One region of the Eubacterium sp. An3 genome, then DNA from elsewhere that is predicted to be linked to it. Evidence: predicted binding sites of a transcription regulator. Region 1 holds the regulator's gene; each other region holds the start of a gene.
The links. Region 1 encodes LexA, which represses DNA repair genes until DNA is damaged. Its sites were predicted from a motif close to CNAACANNTGTTNG; they were not measured.

Region 1 (10,243 bases):
CATCCGTATGGAAAACAGTAAAGCTGTGCACATTCCGGGAAACTGCCAGAGTTGTCTTGCCTGCGTGCATCATTGCCCGCAGAAGGCCATCGGTCTCAGCATTCCGGAAAAGAATCCGGACGCCCGGTACAGAAATGAACACATTTCCCTGCAGGAGATTATGGAAGCAAATGGGCAGGGCGCCTGAGTACGCTACTCTTCCGGCGATGGCAGCCGCACAGTAAAGACGCTGCCTTTACCCGGCTCGCTGGACACATGGATATCTCCGCCGCACAGGTCGAGGATGATCCTGCAGATGGCAAGGCCCAAGCCGTTGCCCTGCTCTTTCCGGGAGGAATCTCCCTGATAAAACTTCTCAAAAATGTGTTTCTTAGTCTCCTCCGTCATTCCGATGCCCCGGTCAGAAACAGTGACGGTGATATAGTTGTGGTACTGGCGCAGGGTGATGGCGACGGAGGAGCCGGGATTGGAAAACTTGACAGCGTTGCCGATCAGGTTGGTCCACACCTGGAACAACAGGGCGGACTGCCCGGTGTAGGATAGTTCCATCAGATCCACATCCAGAGTGATATTTTTTTTGCTCCACTTGGGCTCCAAAAGCACGATGGCCTCCCGGATCTGTTCGTCCAGCCGGTAGCGTACCGGTTCACGCAGGGCGTTCTGATTCTCCAGCCGGGATAACTGCAGAATATTGCTGGTCAGGTCGTTTAGCTTTTCAATATTGAAAAACGCCATCTGAATATATTCATTTCTCTCGTTTTCCGATAAATCCGGATCCTGCAGCAGAGTGACATAGCCGGCAATGGAAGAAAGGGGCGTTTTGAATTCGTGAGATACATTTGCTATAAAATCATTTCGCATGATCTCCACAGAATTCAGCTCCCTTGCCATAAAATTAAAATTGTCAATGGTCGTCCGGATTTCATCAATACTGCCCTGATAATCAATCTGCGAGCTGTAATCTCCTCTGGCAATCTGCCGGGAAGCGCGGCTCATCTCTTCCAGAGGATGGAAGACATTCCGCATCAGAAAGAAGGAAATCACATACCCAAGCAGAAAACAGAGAAGTCCGATCAGAACAAATGTGACGGTGATAGGAACAGTTACCGTGCCGACAGATATCCCATTTCTGGCCAGAAAATATAAAACGCCCGGTATCAGAAAGAAAAAGGGCAGAATGATTACAAAAAAGGTCAGTGTGAACCGTTTGCGGATGTTCCATATTTCTTTATTCCACTTCATCATTTTTCACCACCCGATATCCAAGACCACGTATGGTCACGATCTTAAAATCCACATTATCTTTAAAACGCTCCCGCAGACGGCTGATATGAACATCAAGCGTATGGGAATCTTCATAATTATTCATCCCCCAGATATCATCCAGAAGCTGCTGCCTTGTAAAAATCTGCCCCGGATAGGATAACATCTTGTAAAGAAGCTGAAATTCTTTCTGGGGAAGCATTTTTGTCCCTGTGTTATCCGTCACTGTCCATGTGTCATATTCCATACATGTGCCGCCAAAGGTGAGTCTGCGCTCGCTGACACTTTTGACCCGGCGCAAAAGGGCGTTTACCCTGAGCACCATCTCGTGAATGTCGATGGGCTTTACCATATAGTCGTCGGCGCCGGACTGAAAGCCCACCTGCTTATCGAGAATATCACTTTTGGCGGTGATGATCAAAACCGGCAGGTCGATGTTTGCGTCCCGCAGCTGGCGTATAAAAGAAAAACCATCCATGCCTGGCATCATGATATCTGTAATAATCAGATCAATGGTCTCATTGTCCAGAATATTCAGCGCTTCCGAGGCATTTCCCGCCGGGAAGGTATGGAAATTATTTTTTTCCAGAGTCTTACAAAAAAGTCGTTTCAGACTGTTGTCGTCCTCTACTACAAGTATTTTAAACATATCTGTCCTCCTTGCAAACTGTAACAGTTCAGCCATGTCATCCCGCAAAATATGTATTTATTGTGATTTCTGTGGCATTTTTCTTTATTTCCCGTTATTATAGACAGGAAAGCTCAATTTTAGCTCAACTCTTTCGCTGTCGGAGATATTGTATCATTTTTCTTTCCCGGCAAGCGTAACAAAAAAGTAAGAAAATCTCAATGAAAATTGAGGGTGAGTTGAGATAAATTTGAGGTTAGTATTGTTTAATAAGAATCGTTATTTTCCAATGTGCTGCCATGTCTGTTTTTCAGAGAGTCCTTCTCATAATGAAACGGCGGCCGGAATGAAAGAGAGAAAGGAGCGATTGCCACGTTTGGATATATTATCTGCAATAAAAAGGGGTTGTCCGAAGAGGAGCTGCGGAGATATCAGCAGACGTACTGCGGCGTCTGCCGAAGTTTAAAGAACCGATATGGACAGATGGCGCGGTTTTCCCTTAATTTTGACATGACATTTCTTGCGCTTTTTCTGACGGCCCTTTATGAGCCGGAGGAGAAAAAGGCGCTGTATCGCTGTCCTGTGCATCCGCTGAAGGAAAGAACGATTCTTCATAACAAATACATAGATTATGCGGCAGACATGACGATAGCACTTGCCTATTTTAAGTGTCTTGACGACTGGGAGGATGAGAAGAAGCATACCCGCCTTGCCTACAGCAAAATGCTGCAGGAGAAATATCAGGAGGTAGAGGCCCGGTACCCGCGGCAGTGCGGTACGATCAGGAAAAGTCTTGCGCAGCTTGCCGAGGTTGAAAAACATGCGCCGGAGCAGGCGGATATGGCGGTAAACTTATCCGGAAAGATGTTGTCGGAGGTTTTCGTCTTTGACGCCGATGATTTCTGGAGCGGCAGCCTGAGGAAGTTCGGATTCTCCCTGGGGCGTTTTATCTACCTGATGGATGCCGCCATGGATTATAAACAGGATAAAAGAAAAAATAATTATAATCCTCTTTTTTATATGGAAAGGAAGCCGGAGGAGATGGAAGATATACTGACAGACAGTATCAGCCTGGCCGCCGGTGAATTTGAAAAACTGCCTATCGTGACAGATGAACATCTGATTCGCAATGTCCTTTATGGAGGGGTATGGCAGAAATATTATGCGAAGTTCAGAGGAAAGGAGACCAGACATGGTTGATGACCCGTATAAAGTTCTGGGCGTCTCCCGGGACGCCAGCAAGGAGGAAATAAAAAAAGCATATCGGAAAATGGCAAAGAAATATCATCCGGATCTGCATCCCAATGATCCGGAGGCGACGCAGAAAATGAATGAGATCAACGAAGCCTATGATATGATTAACAATCCGGATAAATATCAGAGGCAGGCGCAGCAGAATGCCGGAAGAGGCGCCTATGGCAATACCGGTAATCCCTACGGCAATCCTTACGGAAACCGGCAGGGCTACGGCGGTTACGGCAGTTACGGAAACGGCGGTTATGGCAATGGGAATGGAGGCTATGGCAGCGGCGGTTACGGCGGCTATGGTTCCTTTGATTTTGATGATATTTTCGGAGGATTCGGGCGGGCCAGCTACGGCCCCGCAGGGCCGACGGTACAGCCAGGTGATAGTGATGTGATCCGTCAGGCTGTTCAAAATATCAATGCCCGGCGTTACGCCTACGCTGTGCAGGGGTTAAACACAGTGGTGAGCAGCGGCAGAAACGCCCGATGGTATTATTTAAGCGCTCTGGCCAACTACGGACAGGGCAATACGATTCTTGCCATGGAGCAGATCCAGCGCGCCGTTCAGATGGAACCGGGCAACGGTGTATACCAGCAGGCCATGCAGACCATGCGTCAGTCCGGCAGTACATACAATGAAACCGGACAGGAGTTTCAGAAGTACGCCGAAGGCATGGGACGTTTCTGTACCACATTTATGATGCTGCAGTTCTGCTGTCTGTGCTGCCGATGCTGATTTGTAAATGATAGATGGAGGAATGAAGATGAGCAGAATAATCGGAATCGACCTGGGAACCACCAACAGTTGTGTGGCTGTGGTGGAAAACGGACAGCCGGTCATCGTGCCGAACAGTTCCGGTGCAAGAACTACTCCCAGTGTCGTTGCATTTACTAAAAAGGGAGAACGACTGGTAGGCGATGTGGCAAGGCGGCAGGCGGCCACCAATCCGGACCGTACCATAAGTTCCGTCAAACGAGAGATGGGTACGGACTGGAGCATCCGCATTGACGGGAAGGATTATAAGCCGCAGACCATCAGCGCCATGGTTCTGATGCAGCTGAAGAAGGATGCGGAAGAGTATCTGGGTGAGACAGTGACTGGAGCAGTCATCACTGTCCCTGCCTATTTTAATGATGTGCAGCGGCAGGCGACGAAGGACGCGGGACGGATCGCGGGCCTTGATGTGAAGCGTATCATCAACGAGCCGACCAGCGCCGCTCTGTCCTACGGCCTTGACCACGGGGAAGCACAGAAAGTCATGGTTTACGATTTGGGCGGTGGTACATTTGACGTATCCGTCATCGAGATTGGCGACGACGTCATCGAGGTTCTGGCGACAGCCGGCGACAACCATCTGGGCGGCGACGACTTTGATGAGCGTATTGTCCGCTGGCTGGTAGCGGAGTGTAAGAATCAGAACAACGTAGATCCATCCGGCGATTTCACCGCCATGCAGCGCATCCGTGAGGCGGCGGAACAGGCAAAGAAAGAGCTTTCCACCGCCCAGAGCAGCAATATCGTGCTGCCGTATCTGATGCAGGCAAAGGGAACGCCGATTCATCTGGAGACAACGCTGACCCGGGCCAGATTCCAGGAGCTGATCCAGGATCTGGTGGAGCGGACCGCCGCGCCGGTACAGCAGGCGTTAAATGACGCGGGCATCGCCGCTTCCGAGCTTGGCCGTGTTCTGCTGGTGGGAGGTTCCACACGGATTCCTGCCGTCCAGGAAAAGGTTCGCATGCTGACCGGAAAGGAACCGTCCAGGAATATCAATCCTGACGAATGTGTCGCCATGGGCGCTGCTGTTCTTGGCAATACATTGCAGGGCAGCTCCTTAAGTGTGGCAGGTTCTGATCTGCTTCTCCTCGATGTGACGCCAATGAGCCTTTCCATCGAGACGGTGGGAGGCGTTGCCACCCGTCTGGTGGAGAGAAATACAACGCTCCCGACGAAGTATTCCCGAGTGTTCTCCACCGCCGCCCCGTATCAGCGGGATGTGGAGATTCACGTTCTTCAGGGTGAACGGCCTATGGCGAAGGATAACAAGACCATCGGAAAATTCCGGCTGAAGGGAATCCGCCGGGCTCCAGCCGGAGTGCCGCAGATTGAGGTTACCTTTGATATCGACACCAACGGAATCCTGAAAGTGTCAGCCAGAGATCTGGATACCGGCAAGGAGCAGTCCATTACCATCACCGCCGATGACCGTATGAGCGACGCGGAGATCGAACAGGCCATCCGGGACGCCCAGCAGTACGCCGGCCAGGATAACTTAAGGAAAGAAGCCATTGCTCTCACCGGCGACGCGCAAAAGGTTTTGAGTCAGGCGCAGCGGGCGTTGAAAAACGGCAGCAAACAGATCGACCGTGCCGTGAAAAAACAGGTAAAGGGTGATATTAACGCCCTTTCCAAACTCATGGGCAAGTTCCGCCTTGACCGGATGACGGAGGATGATCTGACAGCTATCCGTCAGGCAAAATACAATCTGGAACGGTCGGCGGGAGAGATTATCGCGCAGTATGGAAACTGAGGAAGAAAAATTTTTATAGAATATTCCTTGGATGAGTAATACATTTTGAAGAAAAGCATGTGTTCAGGAGGTGCAGAACCATAGATAAATTAAGATGGAAGTTATCCAATTTTATGCAGCAGAGAAACGGCAACGACGAGATGTGCCGGACCGTGTTTATCGCCTCGATCGTCGTGTACGTTCTTTCAATCATTTTCAGAAGTTCACTGCTTTATTGGCTGGCGTTTGTGGGAATCATTTATTCACTGTTTCGTATGTTTTCCAGAAATGTGGCGGCAAGACAGAAGGAAAATCAGCAGTTCCTTCAGTTCTTCAGCCTGCAGAAAAAGCGGTTCAATATGCGGAAAGAATACCGGATTTTTACCTGTAAAGGCTGCGGACAGCATATCCGTGTGCCGCGCAAAAAAGGAAAGGTGGAAGTGACCTGCCCGATCTGCGGAAGAAAGGCCATTCACCGAACATGAAAGACCGACAGGATTTCGTTTTCGTTATACGGAGGTTGTCTATAATGGCGTAAGAAAAAGGAAGCTTTCCTGAAAAATAAAAGCTTCCTTTTTGAACAATATGCAAAAAATAATCTTCAAAACCTATTGAAATTCTTATGGATTAAAAAAACTTATTGAAAAATGCGGAACAGGCCGATAACCTTTCCGACAACGGAAAAAGGAGTGGTCTGAGGTACGATAATTGGTTCCATAGCGTCATTTTCCGGCTGCAGGCGGAAATAACCGTCTTCCTTATAAAATCTCTTCACGGTGACAGAATCTTCCACCAGGGCGACGACAATCTCGCCGTCGGAAGCCGTTGGCGATTCCTCAACAAGAATGTAATCTCCGGAAAAAATACCAACATTTATCATACTTTCACCTTTGACCTTGAGCATAAAAGTCTGTTTGTTTTTTAAAAATTCCGGTGAAATCGGAAAATATCCTTCAATATTCTCAACAGCCAGAATCGGTTCGCCGGCTGTTACTGTACCGACAATCGGTACATTGACAAGTTCTCTTCTGGTCAGATTAAAATTATCGTCAATAATCTCGATAGCTCTCGGCTTCGTCGGGTCGCGTCGGATATATCCGTTCTTCTCCATAGTCTCCAGATGGGAATGAACGGAGGAGGTGGACTTCAGATGTACAGCCTCACAAATCTCCCGCACGGCCGGCGGATAGCCCCGGTTTAAAATCGACTCTTTTATAAATTCAAGAATCTCCTGTTGTTTAGGTGTAATCTTGCCATAACTCATATCAGAACTCCTTTTCAGTCAAACGTATGTTTTGTTCTCTACATTTTAACACTTTATACATAAGAAAACAAGTGTTTTCGAATATGTTTTCGGTTTTTCCACGTAAAAGAAAATATGTTCGAAAAAATGTTCGAAACCTGTTGACAAGAGAAAGTATGTTCGGTATAATGCAAACAAATGTACGAAACATATGTTTGCATATTATGAAGAGTTATGTCATACTGGAGGGATAAGAGATGGAAGGAAGAGCAAGAACTTATAATTGGACACCGTATCACAGTAATACAGAGAAGGCGGACAGAGAACGAAGCATTCATAAAGCATCGTCAGACAGATATGGCGTGAACGTCAGAAGATCCGTGAAAGCGCAGTACGCCCGCCGGCAGGCACGCCAGTCTTCCGGAAGCGGCAGCAAGCTGATCTTTCTGATTGCGGTTTCCGCCATGCTGTTGTTTGCGGGCATCGTTTTCTTTTCAGGTATGACGCCATCCGGTATGTCTGTCGTTGAGGCGAACCAGCAGCTTGGAGAGCTTCAGTACAGAATTATCGAGATTCAGAAAGGTGACAGCCTCTGGAGCATCGCAAAAGAGAACATGAATCCGGGATTTAACGATATTTTCGATTATATCCGCGAGGTGAAGCGATGTAACCAGCTTGACTCCGATAAGATTACCGCCGGGAATTATCTGATGATTCCTTATTACGAATAAGCCGTTTTTGTCGTGTGGTTTTATGAAGATTTCCGCATAATATAATTATATTAGTCTGGCACCTGTACTTTCTGATAAACGTTTATAGAGGACAGGTGCCTTCTGTTTTTCGGCCTTTTGTGATAAAATCACAGAAAAGAATCTTTTCCTGTGATAAGCTGGCATCATCAAGATTTGAACAGGAGGAAAAATAAATGTCAGCATTAAATATAACAAAACAGAATTTTCAGGAGGAAGTCCTTAACAGTGATAAGAAGGTGTTGATCGATTTCTGGGCTGCATGGTGCGGTCCGTGCCGCAGAGTCTCTCCGGTTATCGAGGAGATTGCGGAGGAAAGACCGGACGTCAAAGTATGTAAGGTCAATGTAGATGAGCAGCAGGAACTGGCAGCAGAGTTTCAGATTATGAGTATTCCCGCGCTGGTCGTTATGGAACATGGAAAGATTGTGAACCAGTCAGTGGGTGCGCGGCCGAAAGCTCAGATATTAGATTTGTTATAGGGGAGGCGCCAATGAATCTATTCGATTTTTTCAGAACAGAAGATATTAATGAAGGAGTACGTCAGTTTGAACAGACGTCGGAAGCAGTACTTCTGGATGTAAGAACGGCAGAAGAATATCAGGAGGGGCATATCCCGAAAAGTATAAATATTCCCCTCCATGAGATTTTTGAAGTGGCCGAGATTATTTCTAATCATAACATTCCGTTATACGTATACTGTCAGAGCGGGGCAAGAAGCGGCCAGGCAGTGGAGAGCTTGAAGAAAATGGGATATACAGAAGTAAAAAATATTGGTGGAATCAACCAATACAGAGGAAAGGTGGAGAAGTAACATGAGTAAAAAGATTATTATTGTCGGCGGAGTAGCAGGGGGAGCAACAGCCGCAGCACGTATTCGCAGACTTGACGAGCAGGCAGAGATCATCGTCTTCGAACGTTCCGGTTTCGTATCTTATGCCAACTGCGGACTTCCATACTATATTGGAGGAGTGATTCAGGACAAAGAAGAACTGACGCTGCAGACGCCGGAGAATTTCCGGGAGCGTTTTCGGATTGATGTGCGGGTGCGGCATGAAGTCACTGCGATTCATCCTGACAAAAAAACAGTATCTGTGAAGAATTTAAAGACCGGCGAAGAATTCGAAGAAAACTATGACAAGCTTCTGTTATCTCCAGGAGCAAGACCGGTGCAGCCGAATCTGCCGGGAGTCGGCATTGATAATCTTTTTACATTGCGGACTGTGGAAGATACACTTCGTATTCGTGAATTTGTCCTGAAAGAAAAGCCAAAGTCCGCTGTTCTTGCAGGCGGCGGCTATATTGGACTGGAAGTCGCGGAGAATCTTCGGGAAATTGGCATGGATGTGACTATTGTGCAGCGACCAAACCAGGTTTTGAATCCGCTGGATTATGAGATGGCAACCTTTGTTCATGCAAAGATGCGCGAAAAAGGAATTCATTTGATGCTTGGCCATTCCGTAGAAGGGTTTGAACAAAAAGACGGCAAAACTATGGTCATATTAAAAGACGGCGAACCATTGAAGACTGATATGGTCGTTCTGGCCATCGGTGTTGCTCCGGATACCCGCCTCGCCAAAGATGCGGGTATCTCTCTCGGCATCAAAAACAGCATTGTGGTCAATGAACGAATGGAGACTTCCGTGCCGGATATCTACGCGGTTGGCGACGCGGTGGAGGTTCATCACCGGATAACCGGGCAGAAAGCGCTGATTTCTCTGGCAGGACCGGCCAATAAACAGGGACGGATTGCTGCCGATAATATCTGTGGAGGCAACAGTTCCTACAAAGGTTCTCAGGGTTCTTCTGTCATCAAAATATTTGATATGACAGTGGCGACAACAGGTCTGAATGAACAGGCAGCAAAGCAGGCAGGTATTGACTGTGATAAAGTATATTTGTCTCCGTCCAGTCATGCTTCATATTATCCAGGCGGAACAATGATGACAATGAAAGTTCTGTTTGAAAAAGAGACTTACAGACTTCTGGGCGCACAGATCATCGGTTATGATGGTGTGGATAAGAGAATTGATGTTCTTGCCACTGCGATGGCTGCAGGAATGTCTGCCCTGGAGCTTCAGGATCTCGATCTGGCATATGCGCCTCCGTATTCTTCTGCAAAGGATCCGGTAAATATGGCAGGCTTTATGATCGATAACATTGAAACTGGTACTTTAAAACAGTTTTTCTGGGATGAAGTTGGAGAGCTTCCTGACGACGGCAGCGTCGTTTTGCTTGATACCCGGACGACTGAAGAATATGGAAGAGGGCATATCAACGGATTTGTCAATATCCCTCTGGATGAACTCAGGGAGAGAATTGGAGAGATCAGGAGAGGTCTTCCGGTATATGTAATGTGCCAGAGCGGCCTGCGCAGTTATCTTTCCTGCCGTATTCTGGCACAAAATGGATTTGACTGCTATAACTTCTCCGGAGGTTATCGTCTCTATGAGACGATATACCGGGACTGCGTTGCGGCTAAACAGTCTTATCCATGCGGTATGGATAAAATAAATTAGTCTGTTTCTGCCAGGTTCTGTATTCTTTTGTGGTCAATGATTTCGATGGTCCCCCGGCTCAGACGAATGAGTTGTTCATTCTGAAA
Region 2 (10,243 bases), on a different contig from region 1:
TGGAAGCCAGCCCCAAAAAGCCAACCGCCGATAATTCAAAAAACAGAAATTCAGCGGTGATCTCCCTGCGGTTTTTCATTTCTTTATTATTGACGCCAATTTTATCTGCCTGTCCATCCGTATTTCCATTCAGGACAGCTTCACCCCAAATCATGCGGTAGTGATCGGTAGTTTCCAGTCCGCAGGAGAGCATATAGAACCCTGGTTCAGCTTTGGAAAAATCATAGCCAACACAATATTGGTCTGCACAGGCAGTTTCTAACGCCTCTCTGCTGTCTACTTTTGTAAGGTATTCTGAATGAACATCTACTTTACTTTGTGGATCATAAAGATAAACCTGATGCATCTCCTGATCTAAATTCACATACACAAAATTGATATAGCAGGAATATAAAATCAGCGAAAGCAAGGCTAATAGAAAAAACTTGCTGGACAGCATCAGCTTGAAGTCTTTTTTCAGTAGATGGGAAAACCCTCTCCACATTAAGTCAGCCCCCTCCCTGTATATTGAATAAACATATCCTCCAAAGTCGGTTCTTGGGAATGGATGCTGATAAGCTCGTCATACACAAAGGGAATACCAGTTTTTAGCTCCGGGGCTTCCAACTTTCGTTCCAGCCTTTTACCTTGATAAAGATAATCAACCACAATACTGTGTTTACTGTTTTTCTCTTTAAGATTTCTCGGTGTATCGAGAGCTACAATATTTCCATTTGAGATAAATGCTACTCTGTCGCAAAGCAAATCAGCATCTAACATATTATGTGTTGTAAGAAAGACCGTTGTGCCTTTTTGCCGTTCTTTTTCTATGATTTTGCGAAAAAGGACGGCTCCCGCAGGATCAAGGCCGCTTGTAGGTTCATCCAGAAACAAAAGTTTTGGATTGCTGATAAGTGCCCTCGCCATACTAACACGCTGACGCATCCCTTTTGAGTAAGAAGATACCGGTTTTTTCAAAAAATCCTTCTTAAATTCCAGTTCATCCAGCAATTCTTCCGCATCACGCATATGCTCCGCTGGATAGAAAGACGCAAAGTAATGTAAATTATCGAGGGCACTCAAATTCGTATAAAGATAAGGAAATTCAAACAATACGCCTATGTTCTGGAAAAATTCCTCTTTTTGCAAATTGTCAATTTCCTGTCCGAACAGAGAAACCATCCCGCCATGTCCTTTTAGTATGCCGGTCAATATTTTTTGGGTTGTGGACTTGCCGGAGCCATTCGGCCCTAAAAAGCCGAAAATTTCCCCATCCCTTACAGAAAAGTTCAGACCATGTAATACCTGCTTGTCTTTCCCATAAGAAAATGTCAAATTCTGAACCTCAATCATTCATCATCCCCCCATTTCCCATGCGGTTCCTTTTTCTTTTCCTGCTGGCGCTTATTCCACCATTTCATAAACTTAATCTTGAACGGGATCGAGATCAACAGTGCCACCAGAAGAATAAGCCACCAATACCATTCCAAACCTAAAAACATACTCATTACCTCCTTGTTTTGATGGGTTGCCCCTCTTATTTGAGGTAAAGGTATAAAAATGCGTTGAAGTTGGTGTGAGATTGCTGTGAAGTTGGCGTGAAATCTTCCCGAATATAAAAGGCCCCGATTTCCATTTGGAAACCAGAGCCTATGAGAAAATAGGAACTTGTTATTTTATTGTAGGAATGGAGAAGTAAAAAGACACGCCTCCCGGTTGGTTTTCTACGCCATAGTGTAAGTGCTGCATGGATAAGACTTGTGCAACAATCGCAAGCCCCAGCCCGGAACCACTGTATTTAGAATTTTTATCACGATAGAATTTCGACCATATCTTTGACAGACTTTCTTCCGGGATAGGTGGCCCCTGATTGAAGATTGAGAAATCGAGCATACCGTCATTTTCTTTCAGCAGCAGTTTCAAAACGCCGCCAGATTGCGTATTGCACTTTGCATTGACAACCAGATTGTTCAATACCTGTTCCATCCGGCGTTTGTCTGTTTCGACGTAAACGGGATGTTCCGGCAGTTCATATTGCAAATCAAAGTCTGCATCTGGAGCGTCGATCAATAATCTCCCGGCAATGGTTTCCACAAATTCTATAAAGTCAAATCGTTCTGGAGAAAGCCGGGCGGCCCCAGTTTCCAATGCAGACAAATCAAGGAGTGTTGAAATAAGGCTGCTCATACGCTCTGTTTCAGCTATAATTATTTCTAAATACTTTTGCCGTTTTGTTTCATCCGGCTCATCTTGCAGACCTTCGGCATAGGCGCGGATCACCCCCAACGGAGTTTTCATTTCATGGGAAAGACTATCTACCAGCTCTTTGCGTTCCTCCAACAGCCGCTTTTCCCGTTCTACATCTTTTTCCAACTGGCAATTAGCAGTTTGTAACTGCGAAAGTGTCTGCTGTAAATTCTGTGCCATTTTGTTCAGGTTTTGAGATAGTTCGCCAAATTCGTCATTTGTGTGAATTTCGCAAGAAGAAGAAAAATCAAGCTGCGCCATTTTTCGAGCTGCTTCACTTAACCGATCAACCGGCTTCGAGATAAAACGTCCCATTAAGTAATCAACTGCCAGAACCAACAATATCACAAAGCAAAGCCAGAGAAGAAAAGAAAAATCCTGCTCAATAGGCAACCTTGTTGATATGACATATGAGATAATCAAAATAATTCCCGCTATTTTAGAAACCATAATAATTTTTTTGCGAACTGTCCGCAAGGAGAAATTATCTTCTATTTTCATACATTTACCTCAAATTTGTACCCGGAGCGGATCAAGGTAACAATATGTTTGCCCTCATCCCCCAATTTCTGTCGCAAAGTTTTTATGTGAGTATCTATCGTTCGGGTAGTACCCTCGAAATCATATCCCCAAATCCGATTAAGTAACTGCTCTCTGCTGAATATCTGGCCGGGATTTACCATGAAGAAATACAGTAATTCATATTCCTTATGGGTCAAAGTGATTTCCTGTCCATTGACAAATGTTTTGTGGGATGCTGGAATGATTGAAATTTTCCCCACATTCAGAGCATCCGTTGGTACGGTGGAAGAACGGCGAAGCAGCGCGCCTACTTTTGCCAGTAATACTTTAGGGCTGAATGGTTTTGTGATATAATCATCAGCCCCCAACTTATATCCTTTCAGTTTATCTTCTTCTTCGCTTTTGGCGGTCAGTATAATAATAGGGAGATTGCTCATTTCTCTTGCCATCTTACAGACAGAAAAGCCGTCAAGGTGAGGCATCATCACATCCAGTATCATTAAGTCCATTGGATTATTTTTCAATATCATTAAGGCGTCTACACCATCATCAGCCGTAAAGCAGGTATGTCCACCACGCTGCATATATTCAGCAATGATCTCCTGCATATTCTTTTCATCTTCTACAACTAAGATATTAGCCATGTTAATTTTCCTCGCTTTATAATGTTGTCGTTTCAAACACACCCCTAGTTTGCCAATTATACCAAATACTAGCGCACTAAAACAACCTCATCTGCTCATATTCTGCACGCTGTTCCAGCAGCACCGGTGTCTTATGCAGCAAAGATTCTGTTGCCTGATCATCCAACACCCAGTCCCCTAACTCCTCTGGCTCCAGGATCAGCGGCATCCGGTTATGGACCGGTGCCACGGAAGAGTTTGCGTCTGTGGTCAGGATCACGAACCTCTCCTGGCCTTCATACCGGTTATAGCATCCTGCCATAAACAGAACCGGTGTTTCTTTCCGCTCAAAGGTAAACTTCTCCTTGCTCTTATTCCACTCATAAAATCCCCTGGCAGGGATAATACAGCGCCGATCCTGTACACTCTCCCGGAACGTAGGGCGCTCCAGTGCAGTCTCTGCCCTTGCATTGATCAGCAGCTTTCCTTTCTCAAATCCCGGAAAGCCCCACCGCATCTGTTCTGCAGCAAGATGGTGCTCCTGCCCTTTTATTATTGTAGCATTTTGCGCTGGGAAAACATCACCAGTGCGCTCTATCTGCAATTTCCTATCCAGATCCCGTACCAGCTTCTCAATCTCCCTTGCCGTCTCATCATCCACATAATAACGTCCACACATTTTCTTCTCCTTATCTCGACTTTCCCAGCGTTTGTTCCCTGCATTTCTTCAGCAATCTCTGGAGCCGTAAATAATCATAGGTACGAACAGGATTTTTAATCATCGCTTTAAAAGAAAACCGAAACAATATCTGATAAATGATCCCCTGACGGATACACCAGATACACAGTGCATAGGTGCTATGAATATCGCCCCTCTGAAGCAGCCGGACCAGATAAGAGATCTTCACAATATCCTGTTCTGTATATGCAGCAACTGCCACAGGAAAGCTTAGTCCTTCCATAAAAAACTGCAGTTGCTTTAATCCCTCCTCTGGAAATTTTAAAATATGCTTATTCACTATTCCTCTCCCCAACTTACCTTCCAACAATGCGACTCCGGATAATAATATAACCGAAATAGATATTCCTGATTTTCCACCACTGTACTACAGCAGAACTCCTGAATAGGAATACCACAATAAAATTTTTCTGCCTGCTTCTGTACATTAATGTGCGTAACTTTATGAATTACGCCTTCCTCATCTTGATATTTGAACATCATAGGAATTGTTCTGCCTTTGCTCGTATACCAGACAGAACAGGCAATTTCCTTCATTTTTCTTTTCAGCTCGCCCTCATCCGGTTTCTGGGTGTTCGTTCCAATCCCCATGTTCATAGATCTCTACCTCCTATTTTACCCCGATTTTCTTATAATCAACAGTCCTTTTTTCTCTTGAGATTCCACCGGACATAGGTCAATCGGACTTCCGACAAATGCCGCCCGCTTTACCGAGTCAATCCCATACCGTCCACGGATCCGGTCCACCGTTGCGTCCATTTTCTCCAGCTTTTCATAATCTGTCGTGTCAAACATATCCAACTGGCACATATTGAACCCATCCTTTACCCGGCTGGTGTGGATCCCCAGATGCCGGATGGCTGTCCCATCCCATAATTGGTCAAAAAGCTGGCAGACACAGCGATGGATCTCAATGGTAATGTTCGTAGTGTTCCGCAGCGTCATCTGGTGGCTGGCATAACGCAGGTCATGAGATTTGATTCCCACAGCAATCACTTCCGCCCGCACCTTTGCTGCCCGCAGTCTGGTTCCCACCGTCTCCGCCAACGCCAACAACACCAGCTTCGCAGTGGACGCATCCGTTACATCAAAGGCAATGGTGGTGGAGTTCCCGTATCCTTTATTGGCCGGGGCTTCAGACTGCACCACGGATACATCCATCCCATTGGCAAACGCCCAGATGACCTCCCCGTGCTTTTTCAGATGGACTTTCAGCAGATGCGGGTCCGCATGGGCCAGTTCCCCTATGGTATGGATCCCCAGGTTAAACAGCTTTTTTGCAGTCGCCCTACCCACAAAAAATAAATCACTCACCGGAAGCGGCCACATTTTATCTTCAATCTCATTATGCCACAGCGTATGCACCCGGTCTGGCTTCTGGAAATCTGATGCCATCTTGGCCAACAGCTTGTTCTCCGAGATCCCGATATTGACGGTAAATCCCAGCGTATCCCGGATTTGATCTTTCATCCTATATGCTGCCGTCACCGCATCGCCCCAGAGTCCTTCCGTACCTGTCATATCCACAAAGGCTTCGTCTATCGAGTATTGCTCTACGGTTGGAGAATACTGGCGCAAGATATCCATAAATGCCTTGGAGCACTTTTCATATAGCCCATAGTTAGGCGGAACCAGAATCAACTCCGGACATTTCTGTTTCGCCTCCAGAATAGTTTCTCCCGTTTTTATATGGAACTTTTTGGCCGGAATAGATTTCGCCAATATAATTCCGTGCCGCATTGCCATATCACCGCCAACCGCAGACACCTTTTCCCGCAGATCCTCCTTCCCGCCTAAATGGTGGAGGCGGTAAACAGCTTCCCAGCTCAGAAATGCGGAATTTACATCAATATGAAAAATAACGTTTCTTCTTTCCAAACTCATGTTCGCCTCCTTTTTCTCTTATTATGGCGAACATATGTTCTTTCGTCAAGAGGATTTTTCTGTCAAAACCTGACGTACAAAGGGGTGCTGCTTATTTGTTATGCTATATATAGGTGTGTAGAGCTATTTTTCATTTGACCACTACTATATCTAGTGTTATACTAAATTCGTACCATATATTTTGTGTCTATCCGGAAAGGATTTATCACACGCTGTTTAGGTTTGTAATCAGTCAGAGGGATACTATGCCTCCAGGGCAGTACCTTCTGGCTTTTTTTATTTTGCAGGGAACTGCACGCTGTCAGAGAATGAACATTTTGCGTCATTCTCTTTTTTTATGCCTGAACATGGGAAAGGAGGGTTATTTTTCAATGCTCCGGATGGACATGGTAACAGAAAGGAGAATCAAAATGACTTACAAAGAATTTGAAATGCAAGTAAAAACGTATCTGGAGGAGAACCTCGGTGCTGACGTTACTGTCAGCACATACACGGCGAGAAAGAACAATCAAACCCTCTGCCAAGGTCTTCTCATTGAAGACGCCTCCGATGGAGAGCGTTTCTCAGCATCCCCGGTTATCTATCTGGATGATTTCTATAGAGACTTGTGTAATGGATCATCTTTTGAAGAGATAGCAAAAACCATATATAAGTTATATCGGAACGCCAAGCAGACTGGAGATTTTAAGCTGAAGGACTTAACTAATTTCGAGGAACTGAAGGAAAAAATCATCTATAAATTAATCAATCTGGATATGAACAAGGATCTTTTGGACGATATTCCTTATATCCCGTATCTTGATTTGGCAATCGTTTTCTATTGCTGCATTGCGAACACGGATGAACAGACTGCTGGTTTTCTCATTCATAATTCCCATTTGGATCTCTGGGGAATCCAGCAAAACGAATTATACAAGTATGCCCATAAGAACACTTGCCGACTGTTTCCCTATTCACTTCAGTCGGTATGCGCCACGCTTAACGAAATGTCAGAAAATCTTACCGCCCCATTATCTGTAATGCCGGAGGAAGACCTTCTGGTCTTAACGAATCAAAGCCGTATAGACGGTGCAGCTTGTATCCTGTATGACAATATGTTGGAAAAAATAGCAGAAGTATTACAGGAGGATTTCTATGTAATTCCCAGTAGTATCCACGAGCTTCTGATTCTGCGTAAACATTTGTCTCCAGAAGAAGGAGGTCTTTCAGAGTTAATTACATCTGTCAATCAGACAACCGTGTTGGATACGGACATTCTGTCATCACATCCATACTACTATGACCGTAATTTACATACCTTAAAATGCGCTTAATAATTTATGCGAATCCCAAGAAAGGAGCATCCAATCATGCACCATGTAAAAGAAGTAAAATTGCTTGTAGACAACCTTAACAAACACCGTCACGCCTACTATAACCTGAATGCACCGGAAATCTCCGATGCGGAGTATGACCGGATGTACGAACAGCTGGAAAGTCTGGAAAAGGAAACAGGGATCATCTACTCCAATTCCCCAACCCAGACCGTAGGCTACCCGCCGGTCAGCGAACTGGAGAAAGTACCACATCCCCATCCGCTTCTGTCCCTGGATAAGACAAAGCAGGTGGAAGATTTGTGCCGTTTCTGCGGCAATCACGCAGCTTTGCTTATGCTGAAGCTGGATGGCCTTACGGTAAAACTCACCTACGAAAACGGCAGGCTGACAGAGGCATCCACCAGAGGAGACGGGGAGATCGGGGAAGATATCACCCATAACATTCCCACCTTTGAGAATGTACCGATCTCCATTGCTTATAAGAAACGGCTGGTTGTCACCGGGGAAGCCTTCATACACAGAAAGGATTTTGAACGGCTGAACATCACACTCCGGGACAAGAACGGGGAACCTTATAAAAACGCCCGGAACCTGGCTGCCGGATCTGTGCGGAGCCTGGATCCTGAGAATTGCAAAGACCGCTGTGTCACCTTTCTTCCCTTCAACGTACTGGAAGGGCTGGACGAGGGAGAAAACAGCAACAGCCGGGAGGAACGTCTGTACCAGTTATCAAAACTGGGCTTTGGTTCCTGCCCGTATATTCCCCTCAATCCGGATCAGATTTCGCCGGAATATCTGGAGCTTCGTATCCAGGACCTGAAGGAGAAGGCAGAAACACTGGATCTTCCCATTGACGGAATGGTACTGATCTTCGATGACCTGGCGTATTCCGCAAGCTGCGGAAGAACCGGACACCACTACAAGGACGGACTTGCTTTCAAATTTGAGGACGAAACCTATGAAACCGTTCTCCAGAGTATTGAATGGACGCCCTCCCGTTTCGGGGAACTGGCACCTGTGGCAGTCTTTGACACCGTGGAAATAGACGGATGCTCGGTATCCAGAGCCACGCTTCATAACCTCACCTTTATCCGGGAACTGGAGCTGGTGCCGGGATGCCGTATCCTGGTATCCAAACGGAACATGATCATTCCCCATGTAGAGGAGAACCTGGACCGTGGACATTACCGGGATGCAGCCCCTGCTATCTGCCCGTGCTGCGGCGCTTCGACAGAACTCCATCGAAAAAAAGGAGAAAAAGGACGGATCATTGAAACCGTACACTGCAGCAATCCCTCCTGTGAAAGCCAGCAGTTGAAAAAATTCGTCCATTTCGTATGCCGGAAAGCCATGAATATTGAAGGGTTAAGTGAGGCTACCCTGGAGAAATTCCTGAATCTGGGATACCTTCAGACCTTCCATGACATCTACCATCTGGATCAGCACCGGGAAGAAATCATCCGGCTGGAAGGGTTCGGGGAGAAATCCTTTGACCGGCTCTGGAACGCAATCCAGGCCAGCCGCAGCACCACCTTTGTCCGCTATCTGATCAGCATGGATATTCCCATGGTAGGCCGTACAAAAAGCCGGGTATTGGATACCGTATTCTCCGGCAGTCTGGATGCCTTCCGGGCGGCTGCCACCGATGACTATGATTTCACACAGTTAGAGGATTTTGGCGCCACACTGGACCAGAACATTCACGACTGGTTTGCGGATGAAGAAAATCTGATGCTCTGGGACACGTTACAGAAAGAATTTATATTTGAAGAAAGAAAGGAAGAAACCACTATGGCAAAAAATACTGAATTTGCAGGAAAGACTATCGTAGCAACCGGAAAGCTGGAAAACTTTACCCGCTCAGAGATCAACGACCAGATCCTGGCGCTTGGCGCAAAGCCGGGCAGCTCGGTATCCAAAAAGACCGACTACCTGATCTGCGGGGAAAAAGCTGGCAGTAAGCTGGCCAAAGCCCAGGCTCTTGGCGTCACGATCCTGTCAGAAGCAGAGTTTTTAGCAATGATTGCATAAGATTGTACATGATCCACTTGGGGAAGCTGCCTGACAAGCAGCTTCTCCAAAAATTACCTGTCTGGCAGTATGGAAAGGGCAGATACGCTTGTTTTTTTGCGTTGAACATCCCGTTTCCTTTGGGTATAATAGAGGCAAATGGAGGCAATGATGAGTATGAGTATTCAATCCGATGTGGAAATCTTATCTGTACAAGCAGTCGAGTATTACGCACAAAAATATCATCTGTCTGAAGGGGACGTCTTTGATCTCTTCTGTAAGCATCAGGTTTTTGAAAAAATCCTGATACAGCACGAAACGCTTCATCAGTTAGATATGGAAGAGACTTTTCAATATGTGGAGGAAATCATCAAAGAAAATGCTCTGGAACTGGTGCTTTACCACGGTTCCAACATCGCATTTGATGAGATTGACCTGGGAAAATCCCATAATCGCCGTGACTTTGGCCGGGGATTTTACTGTACCGTCTTGGAAAGCCAGGCGGAGGAATGGGCCAGACGTCTTTATCTGCGCTCCCACAAAGGCGGCAGATATGTTTACCGTTACTTGTTCCGCCAGACAGAGGACCTGAAGATCAAGCACTTTGCTGCTCTGGATCAGGAGTGGCTGGAGTTTATCAAAGAAAATCGCACGAAAGGCGGCATCCAGCACGCTTATGATGTGGTCGTAGGGCCTGTTGCAGACGACAATACAATGGAGACTGTGCAGTTATACCTGTCAGGTATTTTAAAAGCCGAGGAAGCAGTGGAAAGGCTTCGCTATAATAAAGTAAACAACCAGGTGTCTTTCCATACGCCCCTTGCCCTGGAGCACCTGACGCTGGAATCCCGAAGGGAGGTTTCGTAAACTATGGAAGGAAAATATTTTTTCAATAACAAAGATATCACGATGAACCTGTGTAT
Region 3 (10,243 bases), on a different contig from region 1:
CAATTAACAGAGGAAGCTTTTTGTGTACTTTGAGGATGCCCTTCATTTTGGCCAGAGACTTGTTTGGGCGGGCAATTTTTACACCCACGGCTTTGGCGCAGTCAATACTGGAACCGCCGCCGAAGCCGATGATGGCGGAACAATGGCGGGATTGATAGAGCGCTGCCGCCTCATACACATTGGTGGTAGTAGGATTGGCTACAGTCTTATCATAAATAACATAGGAGATATGATTCTCCCGCAAAACCTTCTTTAGTCTCTGGATAAGCCCGAGACTGACAATGCCCTTATCAGTCACGATGAGGACGGAGCGACATTTCTTTTTCTTTAATATGTCCGGAATGCCTTTTACGCTGCCGATAATCTTCGGATTGCGGTAAGGCAGAAATGGAATGGAAAACTTGAGGACGGACTGAAATGTCCGACAATACATTTTTCTCACTGGATGCATGATGATTATTCCTTTCTCCTGTTATTCTGCGCGCAGCCACAAAAAATATATGCACTGGATGTGCAGCATTCTTACATGGATGAGCGTCTTATGGTCTGTTATGATGATACATCTTCTGAAGGGAAAAGGTCAATGCCTTCTTCGTGAGAAATCTTACACTGAGAAATCTTACAGGAGTTGATTTACCGGAATTCCGTCATGTTTTTACGGTACCAGAGAGGCAGCATGGATCTCTGGCAGCGGGGATTCTTTCTCTCATGGATGCCAATGTGAGAAAAAAATCCCTTCCATAGTCCCACAAAAGCGTCATCAGGTTCTCTGGACAGATCTTTCATTTCTTCAGGAGAAAGGGCGGTGAGATAACACGGCTGATCAGCCGGGTGAACCATGGCAAGCATCCGGCCGTCATCAATGATCATCCAGTTTTCTGAAGGAAGGCGGTCGGAAAAATAAGGGGATATCAATGTAAGAACGTTGCTCCTGGGCTCGATATGGCTGACAAGCACACGGTTTTCGTAGCTGAAAAAACGGATAAATTCCTTAAAATAATGTGCTTCATTGGAAACCTTCCGGTCAAGCTCGAAAAGACGCATCACAGCAGGATATTGCAGACAGTCAAGAACAGAAGGTCCCTGATAAAATCCCAGATTCAGAAAACGGTAAATGGCGTCCAGCTTATCTTCCTGGTCAGACATGGCGGCGCGGTAGACCATGCGGCATGCATGAGCGGAAATCTTCTGCCGGATAGTACGGACGACGCTGGCGGCTTTGTCCGGCTGGGCGTCTATGTGACGGTAGGTGCAAAACAGTTCTCTCGTTCCCAATGGTTCCGTCAGGAGCTTTACGTTTGCATGGCCAAGCCGGGAGGCCCATGCATCGTAGACGCAGGTCATCATATCGTCAAACAGGTCTTTACATGTAAAAACAGTGGTCATGGCAATCTCCTTTGCAATAAAGTTCGCAGGTGAAAATGGGCATAGGTTTCTACATAGAGTCCTCAGCGCAGAGTATCCATTCTGGCATGTCACAGTCTCTACATCTGCCCCGAAAATGTCTTGACGGAATCTTCTACGGTCACATCTCCGTCAATGTGAAAGTCATCAAAGAGGGAAAGCTGCCGGTACGTTTCCGGGTGACTGATCTCCCAGTTCTTGCCGGAGTTATCACAGGTGAGGCGGCGGGTGATAAAGTCCTCTTCAATGGGGATGCGGTGCAGCATCTTTCCGCCGCAGGTGATAAAATACTGTGCTCTTTTCAGTACGACCCGCATTTTCTTCAAATGTTCAAAAGTAAGGCTGCTGTGCCGCCTTGCCTGGACGATCCGGCGGGCGGACTTGACACCGATGCCGGGAACCCGGAGAAGCTGCGCGTAGCTTGCGTACTGAATCTCGACAGGGAACTGTTCCAGATGCCGGAGGGCCCAGTCACATTTTGGATCGATCATAATATTAAAATTAGGACGTTCTTTGCTCAGAAGCTCTCCGGAATGGAAACCGTAATATCGGAGAAGCCAGTCTGCCTGATACAGCCTGTGTTCTCGCAGAAGGGGAGGGGCGGTATGAATATCCGGCAGTGCCGCATCCTCATTGAGAGGAACATAGGCGGAGAAGAAAACCCTCTTCAGATCGTACTGCTGATAGAGCCGCTGGGTGACAGACAAAAGTTCCAGATCAGTCTCACCGGACGCGCCGATGATCATCTGAGTGCTCTGACCGGCAGGGACGAAAGAAGAGGAGCTGTCCGTGGCTGCGAATAGTCCGGGCAGCTGTTTTCCTGAGCCAAGCTTCTTATAAGGATTATCCTTAAATATGGTGTGAGGGAGATATTGAATCCCGGAAGCCCGCTCCATCTGCGGATCTTTGCCGATGGCAAGGCGGTGTCCGGTAATTCCCTGTTGAATCTGGCGCATGGGGCGGATCAGATTCTCAGGACTCTTGTGCGGTGCCAGCAATTTAAGACTGTCTCTGGAAGGAAGCTCTATGTTGACGCTCATCCTGTCCACCAGAAAGCCTGTCTTCATGATGAGGTCTTCAGGAGCTCCGGGAATGGCCTTGGCGTGGATGTAGCCGTTAAACCTGTATCTGGTCCTGAGAAGATAGATGGTCTGATACATAAGTTCCATGGTATAGGAAGGGCTCTTTACCACGCCGGAGCTTAAAAACAGACCTTCGATGTAGTTACGACGGTAAAATTCCACAACCAGAGTACAGATCTCCTCCGGCGTAAACGTAGCCCGGGGACGGTCATTATCGGAGCGGTTCAGGCAGTAACGGCAGTTGAAAATACACTCATTGCTCAGAAGAATCTTCAGCAGAGAAATACAGCGGCCGTCAGAGGCGAAACTGTGACAGATACCGGCGGCGGACGCATTGCCCAGGAAGCCCTTCTTACCACGGCGGTCCGAGCCGCTTGACGTACACGCCACGTCGTACTTGGCGGCGTCGGCCAGAATATTTAGTTTATCCTGCAAAGAAAGAGTTCCTGCTGTAGTGTTCATACTGTGTACCTCCCTGCTGTCGGTCGGCCGTCATCCGGGACGGCGTTCCCTGGATCACGATGGCCTGATCAACAAATAAAATCGAATGTATGTTTGCTTTCTATGCTATCATATATTATCCGAGAAAGCAAGAAAAATACGAACAAAAGTTCGAAATGATAAAAAGGTAATTTTTTGCAAATATCAAATAGAAATATATGTAAAAAATGATGAGAGATTCGGTGTTCTTTTATAAAAGAATTAAAAATATTAAGCAAAAAGCCGATTTTTATCTGTTAAAAATTATAACTATCTGTTATAATAGATAAAAATGAGCGGAGATGATATTTTTTTTAATGGAAATATTACGAACGGACACGAAAAACCATGAGGAGGGTGTTTTTTTGTCCGTCACGCTTGTTTATACTAATTTTTAAGGAGGATTAAGTGAAATGGGCAAAGAAATGATTGCAATGCTTCTTGCCGGAGGACAGGGTTCCCGCCTTTACGCTCTGACGCAGAAGCTGGCAAAACCAGCAGTTCCATTTGGAGGAAAGTATCGTATCATTGACTTTCCGCTGTCGAACTGCGTAAATTCAGGAATTGATACAGTGGGTGTCCTGACACAGTATCAGCCGCTGGTACTGAATGAGTACATTGGCAACGGACAGCCATGGGATCTGGACAGACTGTACGGTGGTGTGCATGTATTATCACCATATCAGCAGGTATCCGGTTCTGACTGGTATAAAGGTACGGCCAATGCCATTTATCAGAACATTAACTTTATTGAAAGATATGATCCGGAATATGTCATCATCCTTTCCGGTGACCAGATCTGTAAGCAGGATTACAATGATTTCCTCCAGTTCCATAAAGAAAAGGGAGCGGAATTCAGCGTAGCCGTTATGGAAGTTCCATGGGATGAAGCTTCCCGTTTCGGTCTCATGGTAACCGATGAGAACGACAAGATTACAGAGTTCCAGGAGAAGCCGAAGAATCCGAAGTCCAATCTGGCTTCCATGGGTATTTACATATTTAACTGGGATATTCTCAAAAAATATCTTATTGAAGATGAGGAAGATCCGGAGTCTGAAAATGACTTTGGTAATAACATTATCCCGAATCTTTTAAGAGACGGCAGAGAAATGTATGCTTACCGTTTCAACGGCTACTGGAAAGACGTTGGAACCATTTCCTCTCTCTGGGAAGCGAACATGGAGATTCTCGATCCGGAGCACAGCGGTATCAATCTGTTTGATGACGACTGGAAGATTTACAGCCGGAACAGCGGTATGCCGGGTCACAGAATCAAAGAAGGCGCGGTCATTGAGAATTCTATGATCACAGATGGATGCCGGATTTCCGGTGAAGTAAAACATTCCATCCTTTTTGCAGGCGTAAAAGTAGAAGAGGGCGCAGTAGTGGAAGACGCTGTTGTCATGGGCGGAACCATCATCAAGTCCGGTGCGGTAGTAAAACATTGTATTATCGCGGAAAATGTTGTGATTGGTGAGAATGCGCAGGTTGGCGCGATGCCTACGGAAGAAGAATCCGGCGTGGCGACTATCGGAGCCGGCATTTATATCGGCGACAACGCAAAGATTGGCCCGAATGCTATGATTGATGAAAATGTAAAGGATGGTGAAGAACAGTGGTAAGATCCAATACAAATGCATTGGGAATTATTTTCCCGAACATTTATGACAAGCTTGTATCCGAGTTGACCAATGAGCGTTTGATGGCTTCCATTCCGTTCGGAAGCCGTTACCGTATGATTGACTTTCTTTTATCCAGTATGGTGAACTGCGGTATTGATAATATTTCTATTTTGGTTCGTGAGAATTATTTCTCCCTGACCGACCATTTAGGTTCCGGCCGTGAATGGGATCTGGCGCGTAAAAACGGTGGTCTGAACATTTTCCCTCCGTTCGCACAGAAGTCCATGAGCGTCTACGGCGGTCGTATCGAAGCTATGGCAGGTATCCTCGGATTCCTTCGTGCTCAGAAAGAGAAATACGTGGTTATGTCCGATACCAATATCGCCATGAACTTTGATTTCAATGCGATGATCAACGCCCATGTCGCTTCCGGCGCGGACATCACCGTAGCATATAAGAAAGAAGAGATTCCGGCAGATACCGCTGCCATGAGAGAAGATTCCAGCAAAGGAACCTACTATACTTATGATATAGATGAAGAAGGAAGAATCAACGGTCTTCATATTAATTCCAACAAATCCGGCGTACAGAACTACGGTATGAATGTTTATGTGATGGAAAGAGAACTTCTTATTGATACCATCAACACCGCATTTATCAGCGGCGGCATTTATTTTGAGAGAGATATTCTTCTTCCTCATCTTGAAGATATGAAGATCTGCGGCTATGAGTACACCGGTTATACCGCACGTATTTTAAGCCTGAAAGGATACTTCGATGAGAACATGAAGCTCCTTGACGACGACAATCTGGACGCACTGTTCTCAGGACATTCCATCTATACAAAGATTCGTGACGATAACCCGACCCGCTACATCGGCGACGCCAAAGCATCCAACGTAATGATCGCCGACGGCTGCGTCATCGAAGGCGAAGTGGAGAACAGTATCTTATTCCGTGGCGTCAAAGTTGGAAAAGGCGCTAAAGTGAAGAACTGTATCCTGATGCAGGATACCATTGTGGAAGACGGTGCAGATATCGAATATGTGATCACCGATAAGAAGGTTCACATTACCGAGGATAAACACCTCAACGGAACAGATTCCTTCCCGGTATTCGTTGCAAAGAGACAGACCGTATAAAACAGCATAAAGCAATACATTTGCTGATAAAGAGGAGCTGCTGCTCCGGACAGAAATCACAGATTTCCGCCGGGGCGGCGGCTTTTTTGTGGTGCATAAAATGGCATGTGTGAATAATATGATCTTCTGCGCGATAAAAAGCTAATCTATGACTTTACGAAAGGGAGGGGGCAGTTTATAATAAAAAAAGGGAACCGGTGTTCTGAAAAATGAAAGGAAATGTAAATGGAAGCAAGAGAAGTATTAAATCGTGTGAAAAACGGAGAAATCTCCGTGGAAGAAGCTGAAAAATATTTTAAGAGAGAGCCCTATGAGGAACTGGGCTACGCAAAACTGGACCTTCACCGGGAAGTCCGCTCCGGGTTTCCGGAAGTGATTTACTGCAGCGGAAAGCCGGACGACTACCTGGTATCCATATATAAGAAAATGTACGAATACAACGGAGAAGTATTCGGCACCCGCGCCAGCCGGCATCAGTACGAGCTGGTAAAAGAGGTCATCCCGGACATCATCTACGATGATATTTCGCACATTTTAAAGGCTGAAAAGCCGGATAAGAAGCACATCGGCTGTGTGGCCGTCTGCACGGCGGGAACCGCCGACATCCCGGTGGCCGAGGAAGCCGCCCAGACCGCAGAATATTTTGGCACCCACGTGGAGCGTATCTTTGATGTGGGCGTCAGCGGCATCCACCGGCTGCTGTCCCGGGTGGACACCATCCAGAGCGCCAACTGCGTGGTGGCAGTGGCAGGCATGGAGGGCGCGCTTGCCAGCGTCCTTGGCGGCCTCGTATCCAATCCGGTCATCGCCGTGCCGACCTCCGTAGGTTACGGCGCCAGCATGAACGGCCTCTCGGCTCTTCTCACCATGATCAACTCCTGCGCCAACGGTATCGCCGTGGTGAACATCGACAACGGATACGGCGCCGGCTACATGGCGACACAGATTAACAGGCTGGCGGAGCGGGCGCCGAAAGAAAATAAATAATCTAACGGAAAGGAAATACTATGCCAAAGATTGACGAGAAAATAAATAGACAACAAGATATGGCGCAGGAAGCCTTTGAGAAACTGGAACGACTGAAAGCGTGGATCAGAGAGAAAGGCAAAATTGCCATCGCCTTCTCTGGCGGCGTGGATTCCGCCCTTCTCCTGAAAGCCGCCTGCGACGCGCTGCAGGGAGAGGAAAGCAACGGAGGCACAGATAACGCTGATGCGGCAGAAAATAAGGTTCTCGCCATTACCGCGGACTCCCGGGTATTCCCGGGCAGAGAACGATCAGAATCTATCGAATTCTGCCAAAGTCTCGGCTGTCGGCAGATTCTTTTCCGATTTGACGAGATGGCAGTACCGTGCTTTGCCGACAATCCACCGGATCGCTGCTACATTTGCAAGACAGCGCTCTTTACCCGTATGAAGGCAATCGCAGCAGAAAACGGCATGGATGTTCTGGCAGAAGGCTCCAACATGGACGACCTGGGCGACTACCGTCCGGGCTTGCGCGCCATCGAGGAACTGCACATCGCAAGCCCCTTGCGGGAAGCAGGACTTATCAAGGCTGAGATCCGCTTCCTCTCCAGAGAACTGGGACTTCCAACCTGGCAGAAACCGTCCTTTGCCTGTCTCGCCTCCCGGTTCGTCTACGGCGAGACTATCACCGAGGACAAACTCGCCATGGTGGAACAGGGCGAGCAGCTCCTCTTCTCACTGGGCTTCCATCAGTTCCGGGTGCGCATCCACGGAACCCTCGCCCGCATTGAGCTGCTGCCGGAAGAGCTGGACCGGCTTTTGACGCCGGAACTGCGGGCAGAGATTGCGGAGAAATTCCGTAGTTTTGGATTCTCTTACGTGACCCTCGACCTGCAGGGGTATCGGACGGGGAGTATGAATGAGGAACTGCAAGTGTGAAGAAAACAAAGATACATAAATATCAGAAAATTTGTGCGACATATTATTAGCAGGTAAGAAAACATATAATAGAACAGATACAACAAAAAGTAGATATATAGTAAATAAAAAGGCAATCCGGGCAGAGAGTATGAGACTAACTCATTTCTACCTGATGGATTGTCTTTTTTTGTTTTCAAGAAATGATTGGTTATTTATTACAAAAAAAGTGCATTTCTTGCACGGAAGATTGACGAAGATGTGAAGGAAATGTATTATGAAAATGTGGCAAGAATTTAATAGAAATGCAACAAAAACAAAGTGAGGAGGAGGGAGTTTATGAGGAAACTCAAATTATCAGGTGTAATATGGATATTTGCTTTTGTATTTATATTAGCAGGAGCATTCTTTGCGGTTCCGGAGACGGTGGAAGCTGCGGAGGGAGTAGCGATTGATGCAACGAATTTTCCGGATGAGGTGTTCCGGGGGTATATCAAAGAAAAGTTTGATAAGAATGGAGATGATGTGTTATCGGAAGAAGAAATTACAACAGTAACAGAGATTGATGTTACTAGTGCAATAACTTTTATGCCTGAAGAAAATGATATTAGAACTTTATCCGGAATAGAAGTATTCAAAAAATTGGAAAGATTGAGTTGTTCAGGTAATTGGATAGATTCTTTAGACTTAAAGGATAATAGTGAATTAATTTTTTTGGATTGTTCCTCTAATCAATTAGAATCTTTAGATGTAACTGATAATAAAAAATTAACATTAATATCTTGTTCTTTAAATCATTTAGAGTCATTAAATGTAACAAATAATACCAATTTAGAAATTTTACTCTGTACAGGAAATTTGTTAAATACTTTAGATATATCAAAGAATCCAAAATTAACACTTTTGAATTGTGGGGGTAATCAATTATCAACACTAGATGTTAGAAAAAATGTTGAATTAGAAGAATTAGAGTGTTTTGGTAATAAGTTAAAAGGTATAAATTTGGAAAATAACATTGCACTGAAAAAGTTAGGATGTGGAGATAATTTATTAGATTTTTTGGATATAAGAAATAATATAAAATTAGAAACATTACTTTGTTATGGAAATAATCTAACAATTATAGATGTTTCAAAAAATGTGGCATTAAAAAAAATAGATTGTAGAAATAACAAAATCACATCATTAAATTTATATAATAATGAAAATATAGAAGAAATAGATTGTTACGGATGTAAATGTGAAGTAAAAGTATCATCATCAAATAAGGTTGATTTATCAACTTTACCAGCAAATTTTGACGTAAATAAAACCAGTAATTGGACAGGAGGAACTATAAAAGGTAATATTTTAACGTTTGATGATAATGAAGTGACATACACATATGATTTTGGACGAGGATTTAATGGAGTCTTTACTTTAGTAGCAATAGAAGGAGGCCCGGAAATAGAAGAACCGAAGCCAGATAATCCATCACCATCCAACCCTCAACCGTCTACCCAGACCCCGGCTCAGCAGAATCCATCTATCCCGACAACAACGGAGAAAGTATCTGCCGGTGCTACAGTGACAGATGTCAAATCCAAATCTGTTTACAAAGTGGCTGGCAACGCGACTTCCGGTTATATAGTGACTTATGTGCGTCCGACTTCCAAAAAGGCCAAATCAGTAACGATTCCGGCAACGGTGACAGTGAACGGAGTGTCCTGCAAGGTTACATCCATTGCCAACAATGCATTTAAGGGACAGAAGAAGCTTAAAAAAGTAACAATCGGAGCAAATGTAACGACCATTGGAAAGAAAGCGTTCAGCGGCTGCAAGAATTTGACTAAGATCGTTGTCAAGTCCAAGAAGCTTAAAAAAGTCGGTGCTAAAGCATTTGCGAATATTAATCCGAAGGCGAAGATTAAGGTTCCGAAAAATAAAAAGAAGGCTTATAAAAAATTGTTTAAGAAAAATACAGGTGTGAAAAGCTCCATGTTATAAGAATTTATTCGAGCAGAATAAAATATCTGTAAAATAGAGGGCACAGGAAAGGACAATTTTCTGTGCCCTTTCCATCGTATAAAACACATCGGAAAGAAGTTATCCTAATACATTGAAAAAAAATAAAAAAAATGATAAATTATTTTAAGAGAACAGTACCAACTATTTTTTACAAAATCAGGACAACATCAATGAAAAAGATTTATGATTATTATAAACAATTTTCAAAAGAATTAGAAGAAATAGATGAACGTCTTGCACGCATAGATAAACGTCTGCAAGAACTTCCCACAGAGACAATTCTTATCAAAAAGGTGAAGGGAAAACCGTATTATTATCGGCAGTTTCGTGAGGAAGGGAGGACGAAGAGTAAGTCGCTGGGGGCTGTGAAGCCAGGAAGTGCTGCGGTGGAGGAACATCAGATCATGGAACGCAGGCAGCTTCTGGATGAAAAGAAAGAACTGCTGGCTTTGTGTGATGCCTTCCGGAAAGCAGAGAGGGGATTAAAAAAAGAGATAGATAAAAAGCCGATGCTGGAAGATTATTCCTTTGAGGTATATTGGAAAGATGAACTGACTGCGAAGGTGAGGGTCAAGGGAAAAGATGTTTACGTTTCCAGTTACTCGGACCAGCCTGGCAAG

Region 2: B5F87_RS14800 (DNA polymerase IV) is a predicted target of LexA. The motif match lies at 6,022-6,035, and genes of this name have one in related genera.
Region 3: B5F87_RS12150 (putative DNA modification/repair radical SAM protein) is a predicted target of LexA. The motif match lies at 3,088-3,101, and genes of this name have one in related genera.

What each region holds. Positions count from the first base shown of each region.
Region 1 covers NZ_NFIR01000012.1:21,803-32,045, forward strand. Annotated here, with positions in the region: gene B5F87_RS11005 (EFR1 family ferrodoxin) at 1-187, shown strand, start outside; gene B5F87_RS11010 (HAMP domain-containing sensor histidine kinase) at 193-1,245, opposite strand; gene B5F87_RS11015 (response regulator transcription factor) at 1,229-1,912, opposite strand; gene B5F87_RS11020 (DUF5685 family protein) at 2,279-3,091, shown strand; gene B5F87_RS11025 (J domain-containing protein) at 3,084-3,872, shown strand; gene dnaK (molecular chaperone DnaK) at 3,901-5,667, shown strand; gene B5F87_RS11035 (hypothetical protein) at 5,781-6,131, shown strand; gene lexA (transcriptional repressor LexA) at 6,284-6,910, opposite strand; gene B5F87_RS11045 (LysM peptidoglycan-binding domain-containing protein) at 7,147-7,620, shown strand; gene trxA (thioredoxin) at 7,815-8,120, shown strand; gene B5F87_RS11055 (rhodanese-like domain-containing protein) at 8,132-8,452, shown strand; gene B5F87_RS11060 (CoA-disulfide reductase) at 8,454-10,157, shown strand; gene B5F87_RS11065 (Crp/Fnr family transcriptional regulator) at 10,154-10,243, opposite strand, start outside.
Region 2 covers NZ_NFIR01000021.1:26,742-36,984, forward strand. Annotated here, with positions in the region: gene B5F87_RS14765 (ABC transporter permease) at 1-484, opposite strand, end outside; gene B5F87_RS14770 (ABC transporter ATP-binding protein) at 484-1,332, opposite strand; gene B5F87_RS21220 (hypothetical protein) at 1,329-1,481, opposite strand; gene B5F87_RS14775 (HAMP domain-containing sensor histidine kinase) at 1,651-2,727, opposite strand; gene B5F87_RS14780 (response regulator transcription factor) at 2,724-3,392, opposite strand; gene B5F87_RS14785 (SOS response-associated peptidase) at 3,469-4,050, opposite strand; gene B5F87_RS14790 (hypothetical protein) at 4,061-4,390, opposite strand; gene B5F87_RS14795 (hypothetical protein) at 4,390-4,707, opposite strand; gene B5F87_RS14800 (DNA polymerase IV) at 4,726-5,994, opposite strand; gene B5F87_RS14805 (DUF5688 family protein) at 6,405-7,307, shown strand; gene ligA (NAD-dependent DNA ligase LigA) at 7,344-9,341, shown strand; gene B5F87_RS14815 (DUF3990 domain-containing protein) at 9,498-10,187, shown strand; gene B5F87_RS14820 (hypothetical protein) at 10,191-10,243, shown strand, end outside.
Region 3 covers NZ_NFIR01000014.1:68,944-79,186, reverse strand. Annotated here, with positions in the region: gene B5F87_RS12160 (iron-containing alcohol dehydrogenase) at 1-451, opposite strand, end outside; gene B5F87_RS12155 (TIGR03915 family putative DNA repair protein) at 634-1,386, opposite strand; gene B5F87_RS12150 (putative DNA modification/repair radical SAM protein) at 1,485-2,948, opposite strand; gene B5F87_RS12145 (glucose-1-phosphate adenylyltransferase) at 3,380-4,588, shown strand; gene glgD (glucose-1-phosphate adenylyltransferase subunit GlgD) at 4,582-5,730, shown strand; gene larB (nickel pincer cofactor biosynthesis protein LarB) at 5,956-6,717, shown strand; gene larE (ATP-dependent sacrificial sulfur transferase LarE) at 6,777-7,637, shown strand; gene B5F87_RS12125 (leucine-rich repeat protein) at 7,956-9,602, shown strand; gene B5F87_RS12120 (hypothetical protein) at 9,794-10,243, shown strand, end outside.